Regions from separate parts of the Streptomyces sp. NPDC058877 genome, predicted to be linked through region 2. Evidence: riboswitches for the same ligand, from Rfam matches in the RefSeq annotation. Region 2 holds a riboswitch; each other region holds the start of a gene.
What was found. A riboswitch is a leader RNA that binds a small molecule or an ion and turns the genes downstream of it on or off. The one in region 2 is predicted to bind thiamine pyrophosphate.

Region 1 (3,268 bases), on a different contig from region 2:
ACGTCGTCCAGTACGCCGAGCGAGCCGATGATGACCCCGGCCAGCAGCAGACCGGACATGTCGATCTCCGGGTACAGGCCGTGGATCAAACCGGTGTTGTCATCGGTGTTCCCGCTGAGCGCGGCCCAGTCGATGAAGAGCGAGCCGAGCAGACCGATCAGCAGCAGCGAGATCAGCGTGCCGAGCACCGCGACCGAGGTGCGGGCCGACAGGCCGTGGCACATGTAGAGCGCGATCAGCATGATCGCACTCGACCCGACCACCGCCACGACCAGTGGATTCGATCCCTGCAGGATGGCCGGCAGGATGAAGAGCGTCAGCACCAGGAAGCTCACGGCCAGCGCGATGAGCGCCATCACCCCCCGCATCCGGCCGACCACCACGACCGCCACGGCGAAGATGCCGGCGAGGAGTGCCATCGGCAGTTTCCGGTTCACATCGGTCACCGAGTACTGCAGGTCGTGCGGGGCGTCAGGGGCGTACGCCACCACCACGCCCTGTCCCTCGTGTAGTTGGCGCGGCGCGTCCGGCTGCACGATCTCGACGAAGGTGCGCCCCTCGTCCGGGCCGGTGGTCACCTTCACGGTCGCCTTCTTGCACTGCCCCTGTTGCGCGTTGACCGCCTCGCGGCCCTCCGGCGTGGAGGTGTCGCCGGTCGGCGGGACCTGGGCGGCGTTCACGTCCGCGCAGTCGACGCGCTCGACGGAGACGACCTCGCCCTGTTGGGTCTGCCGGTCGAAGCCGACCCCGGTGCGCTCGTGCGCCGGGGTGCCGCCCGGCCACAGGACCACCAGCCCCACCGCGACCGCGGTGGCGAAGGGGATCAGAACCGCGGCGATCACCTTGCGCAGATGCCGTGAGACGGGCTCGGCGGGACCGTGGCCGTGGGCGTGGGAGTGCCCGTGGCCATGAGGTTCGGGGGTGCGCTGGGGGGAAGTCACCGACCGATCATCGCAAGAACGCGCGGGGGCCCACTGTTCAGCACGCCCGGAATGACGCTAGCGTGGTGCCACCTTTGCACACGCGGGAGCTCGGAGCACCGGGCTGAGAGGGCGCTGATCACCGTACGTACGGACCGATGTCCGTACGGGAAGAGGCTGCGCCGACCGCCGAACCTGTTACCGGGTAATGCCGGCGTAGGGAGATCGGTCTCATGACCATTCAGGATGCACGCACGCCTGCCTCCGACCAGAACGACCAGGGCGAGCGCACGCCGGGCTGGCACAAGGGGTACATCGAGGGCTCCCGCCCCGACCTCCGGGTGCCCGTCCGGCAGGTGCACCTCACCAACGGCAAGGACGTCACCCTGTACGACACGTCCGGTCCGTACACCGACCCCGCCATCGACACCGATGTCCGGCGGGGCCTTTCCCCGCTGCGCGAGAACTGGATCATCGCGCGCGGCGACACCGAAGAGTACGCGGGCCGTCCGGTCCGCCCCGAGGACGACGGCATCAAGCACACCTCTCCGCGGGGCGGGGGGCTGAAGAACCTCGATGCCGTCTTCCCCGGCCGCCCGCGCCTGCCGCGCCGGGGACGGGAGGGGCAGGCGGTGACCCAGCTCGCGTACGCCCGCCGGGGTGAGGTCACCCCGGAGATGGAGTACGTGGCGATCCGCGAGAACGTCTCCCCCGAGGTCGTACGGGAGGAGATCGCCGCGGGCCGCGCCGTCTTGCCGGCGAACGTCAACCACCCGGAGATCGAGCCGATGATCATCGGCAAGCGGTTCCTGGTGAAGGTCAACGCCAACATCGGCAACTCCGCCGTCACCTCCTCCATCGAGGAGGAGGTGGAGAAGATGACCTGGGCGACCCGCTGGGGTGCCGACACGGTCATGGACCTGTCCACCGGTCGCAACATCCACACCACCCGCGAATGGGTGCTGCGGAACTCGCCCGTGCCGATCGGAACCGTGCCGCTCTACCAGGCGCTGGAGAAGGTCGACGGCAAGGCCGAGGAGCTGACCTGGGAGATCTACAAGGACACGGTCATCGAGCAGGCCGAGCAGGGCGTCGACTACATGACGGTGCACGCCGGCGTGCTGCTGCCCTACGTGCCGCTCACCGCACGCCGCAAGACCGGCATCGTCTCCCGCGGTGGTTCGATCATGGCTGCTTGGTGCCTCGCGCACCACAAGGAGAACTTCCTCTACACGAACTTCGAGGAGCTCTGCGAGATCCTGGCGGCGTACGACGTCACCTACTCGCTCGGCGACGGCCTGCGTCCCGGCTCGATCGCGGACGCCAACGACGATGCGCAGTTCGCGGAGCTGCGCACGCTGGGTGAGCTGAACACGATCGCCAAGCGGCACAACGTGCAGACGATGATCGAGGGCCCGGGCCACGTCCCGATGCACAAGATCAAGGAGAACATCGACCTCCAGCAGGAGATCTGCGAGGAGGCGCCGTTCTACACGCTCGGCCCGCTCACCACGGACGTCGCGCCCGCGTACGACCACATCACCTCGGGCATCGGCGCGGCGATGATCGCCTGGTGGGGCACCGCGATGCTCTGCTACGTCACGCCCAAGGAGCACCTGGGCCTGCCGAACAAGGACGACGTGAAGACGGGCGTCATCACGTACAAGATCGCGGCGCACGCGGCCGATCTCGCCAAGGGGCACCCGGGCGCACAGGAGTGGGACGACGCGCTCTCGGACGCGCGGTTCGAGTTCCGTTGGGAGGACCAGTTCAACCTGGCGCTCGACCCGGACACCGCGCGGGAGTACCACGACGAGACGCTTCCCGCGGAGCCCGCGAAGACCGCGCACTTCTGTTCGATGTGCGGTCCGAAGTTCTGCTCGATGAAGATCAGCAGGAGCATCACCGAACAGTTCGGCGGGGAAGCGGACGCCACCCCGGAGGAGATCGAGGCCGGGATGCTGGAGAAGTCCAAGGAGTTCGCGGCGAGCGGCAACCGCGTCTACCTGCCGCTGGCGGACTGACCCGGACACGGCGCCGCCCCTGAGGTCCTCGTCCCCGGGGCGGCGTTTCGCCGTTCGTCGCCCGGGCGCGTCGCGAAGCCCCTCACCGGCCCGTCCTCCGGGCGGACGGAGTCGAGTGCACAACACGCCCCGGCGGCCCCGTCGTGCGCATGCCCGGTGGGGTGACGGCCCGGCTCTGCGGAAGCGTGACCCGGCTCCTTGTCGCGAGGGGCCGACCGCTCGTTCTCAGGGCTGGGTTCCGTCCGGCGGGGTGGTCGCGGCGAGGGCGTCGCGGAAGAAGGGGAGCATGCCGCGCTCCAGGAGGGCGTGGCGCCAGGCCTCCCG
Region 2 (3,268 bases):
CGAGCGCCTGGGCTCGGCGCTTCACCTCCGTACCGCGATTCTCGCCGAGCGCCTGGGCGGGCGTGCCCGGCAGGCTCTCGTCCGGAGTGAAGAGCCACTCCAGCATTTCCTCGTCGGTGAAGCCGTCGTCCCGCAGCAGGGTCAGGGTCCCGGACAGTCCCTTGACGACCTTGTCGCCCTGGATGAAGGCGGCGGGTACTTGCAGGGCGTTGTTCGGTCCGCGGCGCACGGCGATGAGCTGGCCTTCCTTGACCAGCTGCCGCACGCGCGTCACCTCGACATCGAGCATCTCCGCGATGTCGGGCAGGTAGAGCCAGGCGGGGACGAGAGCATCGATCTTTACGTCAATCTCGGTCACGGGACAAGCCTGCCATCCCGGACTGACGGCCGGTAGTCGGGCCCTACCGTGCCGCCGCCTTCAGGGGGACGCCGGGGTCGGCGGCGCGCTCCGGGTCGACGGGCACGGCCGCCTCGATGAGCCGGCGGCCCTGCGCCAGGTCGCGGGGGCGGCCGACCGCGAGGAGGGCCACCGGCACCCCGTCCCGCAGCCAGAGCACGGACCAGGACGCGTCGGCGGGGTCTCCGCGCCACAGCATCCCGTCGGCGCCCTCGTGGTGTCCCGCGTACTGGACGAAGCGTCCGAACTGCTCGGACCAGAAGTACGGCACCGGGTCGTAGGGCGCGTCGTCGGCGCCGGTGATCGCCGCGGCGACCGTGCGCGGGCCCTGGAGGGCGTTGTCCCAGTGGTGGACGAGGAGGCGCCTTCCGTAACGGGCCGAGGGAAAGGAGGCGCAGTCCCCGACCGCGTACACGTCGGGCAGGGAGGTGCGCAGGCGGTCATCGGCGGTGACGGCGCCGTCCGGGTCGAGGGCGATGCCGGAGCCGGTGAGCCAGTGCGTGGCGGGGCGGGCACCGATGCCGACCACGACGGCGTCGGCGGGGAGCTCCCGGCCGTCGGCCAGGACGACGCGGCCGGGCCGGACGGCGTCCACGCGCGCGCGGGTCAGGAGGGCGGCGCCGCTCTCCCCGTACCAGGCGGCCATCGGAGTGGCGACCTCGGCGGGCAGGACCCCGGCGAGCGGCCGGTCGGCGGCTTCGACGACGGTGACGGCGCAGCCCGCCCCGCGCGCGGCGGTGGCGAATTCGGCGCCGATCCAGCCGGCGCCGACGACCACGACGGAACGACGGTGCTCCAGGACGGGGCCGAGGCGCACGGCGTCATCGAGGGTGCGCAGCAGGTGGACCCCCGGGACGCCTTCGGCGCCGGGGAGGGTGACGGGGTGGGCGCCGGTGGCGATGACCAGGGTGTCGTACGCGACGGGTCCGGACTCGGTGTCGATCTGGTGGTCGGTGGCGCGCAGTCCGGTGACGTCGAGGCCGAGGCGGAGGTCGATCCCGAGGTCTTCGAAGTCGACCTCGAAGGCGGAGCCCTCGGCCTTGCCGAGGAGGACCGCCTTGGAGAGCGGGGGCCGGTCGTAGGGCTGGTGGGGTTCGGCCCCGATGAGGGTCACGGGGCCGGTGAAGCCCTGCTCGCGCAGGGCGACGGCGGTCTGGACGCCCGCCATTCCGGCGCCGACGATCACGACGTGCTGCTGGGCCTGCTTCTGCTCGCTCACCCGCCCACCCTATGCATCTAACGATTCATCAGAAAAGTGAGGGGGCGGGAGGGTCTGTGGCCCTCCGACCGCGTCGGGCTAGTCTGACGGGCGTAAAGCACTCGCGGGAGCCCGGACGACCGGGCTGAGAGGGAGGCTGGGACGGCCTCCGACCGTACGAACCTGATCCGGGTCATGCCGGCGAAGGGAGGGGCTGGACGCCCATGCGTTCTTCCGATGTCCTCGTGGTCGGGGGCGGCATCATCGGCCTGGTCACGGCCTGGCGGGCCGCACAGCGCGGACTGCGCACCGCCGTCGTCGACCCCGATCCGGGCGGCGGGGCCGCGCAGGTCGCGGCCGGGATGCTCGCCGCCGTCACCGAACTGCACTACGGCGAGGAGACCCTGCTCGGGCTCAACCTCGCCTCCGCCGCCCGCTACCCCTCGTTCGTCGCCGAGCTGGAGGACCACACCGGCCATGACGTCGGCTACCGCGCCTGTGGCACCCTCGCCGTCGCGCTCGACGCCGATGACCGCGCCCACCTGCGCGAACTGCACGCCCTCCAGACCCGCTGCGGTCTGGTCTCGGAATGGCTCAGCGGCCGGGACTGCCGCCGACTGGAGCCGATGCTGGCACCCGGCGTCCGGGGCGGACTCCGGGTCGACGGCGACCACCAGGTCGACCCGCGCCGGCTGACCGCCGCGCTCCTCCTCGCCTGCGAACGGGCCGGGGTCGTCTTCCACCGCACCCTCGCGGAGCGGCTCGCGGTGGTGCGGGACCGGGCGCGCGGCGTGGTGCTCGCCGGTGGCGGGGAACTGGCGGGCGACCAGGTCGTGCTCGCCGCGGGCAGCCTCAGTGGACGTCTGGCAGGCGTTCCGGAGGAGGCACTGCCGCCGGTCCGCCCCGTGAAGGGCCAGGTCCTGCGGCTCCGGGTGCCGGCCGCGTACGCCCCCTTCCTCTCCCGCACCGTCCGGGCCGTCGTCCGCGGCAGCCACGTCTACCTGGTGCCCCGCGAGAACGGCGAGCTCGTGGTCGGCGCCACCAGCGAGGAACTGGGCTGGGACACGACGGTGACGGCGGGCGGGGTGTACGAGTTGCTGCGCGACGCCCATGAGCTCGTCCCCGGCATCACCGAACTGCCGCTCACCGAGACCCGGGCCGGACTGCGCCCCGGATCCCCGGACAACGCGCCGCTGCTCGGCCCCAGCGCCCTGCCGGGCCTCCACCTGGCCACCGGCCACTACCGCAACGGGGTCCTGCTGACGCCCGTCACCGGCGACGCCCTGGCGGAGGTGCTCACCACGGGCGCCCTGCCGGACGAGGCACTCCCCTTCGCCCCCCGCCGTTTCTCTCCCGCACACCAGGAGCAGCCCGCATGAACGTGTCCGTGAACGGAGAGGCCCGCGAATTCACGGGTCCCCTCTCCCTCGACGTCCTGGTCGCCACCCTGACCACGGCCCCCTCCGGGGTCGCGGCGGCGCTCAACGAGACGGTCGTGCCGCGCGGTGCGTGGGCCACGACGCTCCTCGGCGAGGGCGACCGGGTGGAGGTTCTCACCGCGGTGCAGGGGGGTTGAGCGCGATGTCCGACGACGCGTTCGTCCTCGGCGGCACGGAGTTCTCCTCCCGGCTCGTCATGGGCACCGGCGGCGCCCCCAGCCTCGACGTGCTGGA
Region 3 (3,268 bases), on a different contig from region 2:
AAGGGTTCACGACGGCTGCGGCGCGCCCGTCGGGGAACCGGCGGTCATTCCGCGGGATCGTGAGAACCGGGTGGCGACGGCCCGGACGGCCCCGGACGATTACCGCCGGAGGCCGCAGCCCCTGGGAACTGGGAAGTGTCTGCGACACTGGTAGCACCATGCCCAAGCCCGGAGAACTCACTTTCGTCGCCCCCCGCGGAGCCAAGAAGCCGCCGCGGCACCTGGCCGACCTCACGCCCGCCGAGCGGAAGGAGGCCGTCGCCGCGATCGGCGAGAAGCCGTTCCGCGCCAAGCAGCTGTCCACGCACTACTTCGCGCGGTACGCGCACGACCCCGCCGAGTGGACCGACATCCCGGCCGCCTCGCGGGAGAAGCTGGCCGGAGAGCTGCTGCCCGATCTGATGTCCGTGGTGCGACACATCTCGTGCGACGACGACACCACCCGCAAGACCCTGTGGCGGCTGCACGACGGCACGCTCGTGGAGTCGGTGCTCATGCGCTACCCGGACCGGGTGACCATGTGTATCTCCTCGCAGGCCGGCTGCGGCATGAACTGTCCGTTCTGCGCGACCGGGCAGGCCGGCCTCGACCGGAACCTGTCGACCGCCGAGATCGTGCACCAGATCGTGGACGGGATGCGGGCCCTGCGCGACGGCGAGGTGCCCGGTGGCCCGGCGCGGCTCTCCAACATCGTCTTCATGGGCATGGGCGAGCCGCTCGCCAACTACAAGCGTGTGGTCGGGGCGATCCGCCGGCTCACGGACCCCGAGCCGGACGGGCTCGGGCTGTCGCAGCGCGGCATCACCGTCTCCACCGTCGGTCTCGTGCCGGCGATGCTCCGCTTCGCCGACGAGGGCTTCAAGTGCCGCCTCGCGGTTTCGCTGCACGCCCCGGACGACGAGCTGCGCGACACCCTCGTGCCCGTCAACACGCGGTGGAAGGTGCGGGAGGTCCTGGACGCGGCCTGGGAGTACGCCGAGAAGTCCGGGCGCCGGATCTCCATCGAGTACGCCCTCATCCGGGACATCAACGACCAGGCGTGGCGGGGCGACCTGCTCGGCCGGCTGCTCAAGGGCAAGCGGGTGCACGTCAACCTGATCCCGCTGAACCCGACGCCCGGGTCGAAGTGGACGGCGTCGCGGCCGGAGGACGAGAAGGCCTTCGTCGAGGCCATCGCCCGCCACGGGGTTCCGGTGACCGTTCGGGACACCCGGGGGCAGGAGATCGACGGTGCCTGTGGACAGCTCGCGGCAGCCGAGCGCTGACCTTGTAGTCTGAGCTCGAACACATCTCCATATTCCGACAGGGGAGCGCCACAGCGCTGAGAGTGCGGTCACCGTAGGACCGCAGACCCTCTGAACCTCGCCCAGGTCATTCTGGGTAGGAAGTTCGGTCGTAACTCAAGCTGTTGCGCCCTGCCCGCGTCCGGCCTCCGCCGGGTGCGGGCGGGGCCGCGTCTCTTCCTGGTCACGCCCAGGAGGAAAACCAGTGAGCATCAAGAAGGCCGCTGCCGTCGCGTTCGTCGCGGCGCTCGGCGTCACCGGCCTCGCCGCGTGCGGCACCGAGGACGCGGGGAGCACGGCGGGCAAGACCGACGCGCCCGCGCCCAAGACCGTCACCCTCGTGAGCCACGACTCCTTCAACGCCTCCGAGGAGGTGCTGGCGGAGTTCACGAAGCGGACCGGCTTCAAGGTCAAGGTCCTCAAGAGCGGTGACGCGGGCGAGGCCGTCAACAAGGAGATCCTGACCAAGGGCTCCCCGCAGGGCGACGTCTTCTTCGGCGTCGACAACACGCTGCTGTCCCGCGCCCTCGACAACGGGATCTTCGTCCCGTACCAGGCGAAGGGCCTGGACCGGGTGCCGGCGGCGTACCAGCTCGACGAGGAGCACCGGGTCACCCCGATCGACTCCGGCGACATCTGCGTCAACTACGACAAGGCGTACTTCGAGGGCAAGAAGCTGGCGCCGCCGGTGACCTTCGACGACCTGGCGAAGCCGGAGTACAAGGACCTGCTGGTGGTCGAGAATCCCGAGCGGTCCTCCCCGGGCCTGGGCTTCCTCCTCGGCACGGCCGCCGCCTACGGCGACGAGGGCTGGCCCGAGTACTGGAAGAAGCTGAAGGCCAACGGCGTGAAGACCGTCGACAGCTGGGAGCTCGCCTACAACCAGGAGTTCTCCGGCTCGGCCGGCGGCAAGCAGGCCAAGGGCGATCGGCCGCTCGTGGTGTCGTACGCCTCCAGCCCGCCGGTCGAGGTGCTCTACGGCGAGCCGCAGCCGAAGGTGGCCCCCACCGGGGTCTCCACCGGCACCTGCTTCCGGCAGACCGAGTTCGCGGGCCTGCTGAACGGGGCGAAGAACCCCGAGGGCGGCAAGGCGCTGATCGACTTCCTGATCTCGAAGGAGTTCCAGGAGGACATGCCGCTCCAGATGTTCGTCAACCCGGTGGTGCAGGACGCGGCGCTGCCGGAGCTCTTCACCCAGCACGGCGTGGTCATCGAGAAGCCGGAGACCATGGCGCCCGAGAAGATCGCCGAGAAGCGTGACCCGTGGATCCAGCAGTGGTCGTCGCTCGTCCTGAAGTAGGACGGGGCGTCCGGGGGAACGCGACGCGGCTGGGGCTGATGGCCCTGCCCGTCGCGTTCTTCGGGGTCTTCTTCGCCTGGCCCGTCGTGTCCATCGTGGACCGCGGACTGCGACCCGACGGCGTCTGGCGACTTGGACGGATCGGCGAGACCCTGAGCCGACCGGACATCCTCGACGTGCTCGGCTTCACCGTGTGGCAGGCGTTCGCCTCCACCGGACTCACCCTGCTCGTCGCCCTGCCGGGGGCGTACGTCTTCGCCCGCTTCGACTTCCCCGGCAAGGGAGTGCTGCGGGCCGTCGTCACGGTGCCGTTCGTGTTGCCGACCGTCCTGGTCGGCACGGCGTTCCTGGCGCTCGTCGGGCGGGGCGGGCTCACCGACGAACTGTGGGGGCTGCGGCTCGACACGACGGTGTGGGCGATCCTGCTGGCGCACGTCTTCTTCAACTACGCGGTCGTCGTGCGGACCGTCGGCGGCCTCTGGTCCCAGCTCGATCCCCGTCAGGAGGAGGCCGCCCGGGTGCTCGGGGCTTCCCGCTGGGCGGCCTGGCGGACGGTGACGCTGCCCGCGCTCGTGCCGGCGGTGGCGGCTGCCGCGCTGATGGTCTTCCTCTTCACCTTCACCTCCTTCGGCGTCGTCCAGATCCTCGGCGGGAACGCCTACTCCACCTTGGAGTCGGAGATCTA

Region 1: it holds a riboswitch for thiamine pyrophosphate, as region 2 does, so the genes downstream of both, thiC (phosphomethylpyrimidine synthase ThiC) here and thiO (glycine oxidase ThiO) in region 2, are expected to answer to the same signal.
Region 3: it holds a riboswitch for thiamine pyrophosphate, as region 2 does, so the genes downstream of both, ACFW2Y_RS24535 (thiamine ABC transporter substrate binding subunit) here and thiO (glycine oxidase ThiO) in region 2, are expected to answer to the same signal.

Annotation. Positions count from the first base shown of each region.
Region 1 is NZ_JBHYMF010000005.1:69,673-72,940, reverse strand. Features, by position in the region: gene ACFW2Y_RS02565 (YibE/F family protein) at 1-941, opposite strand, end outside; TPP riboswitch at 1,014-1,160, shown strand; gene thiC (phosphomethylpyrimidine synthase ThiC) at 1,154-2,944, shown strand; gene ACFW2Y_RS02555 (hypothetical protein) at 3,170-3,268, opposite strand, start outside.
Region 2 is NZ_JBHYMF010000114.1:18,856-22,123, reverse strand. Features, by position in the region: gene ACFW2Y_RS23935 (Rv2175c family DNA-binding protein) at 1-358, opposite strand, end outside; gene ACFW2Y_RS23930 (NAD(P)/FAD-dependent oxidoreductase) at 402-1,565, opposite strand; TPP riboswitch at 1,710-1,822, shown strand; gene thiO (glycine oxidase ThiO) at 1,820-2,974, shown strand; gene thiS (sulfur carrier protein ThiS) at 2,971-3,171, shown strand; gene ACFW2Y_RS23915 (thiazole synthase) at 3,177-3,268, shown strand, end outside.
Region 3 is NZ_JBHYMF010000120.1:14,940-18,207, reverse strand. Features, by position in the region: gene rlmN (23S rRNA (adenine(2503)-C(2))-methyltransferase RlmN) at 159-1,265, shown strand; TPP riboswitch at 1,295-1,405, shown strand; gene ACFW2Y_RS24535 (thiamine ABC transporter substrate binding subunit) at 1,489-2,583, shown strand; gene ACFW2Y_RS24530 (ABC transporter permease) at 2,622-3,268, shown strand, end outside.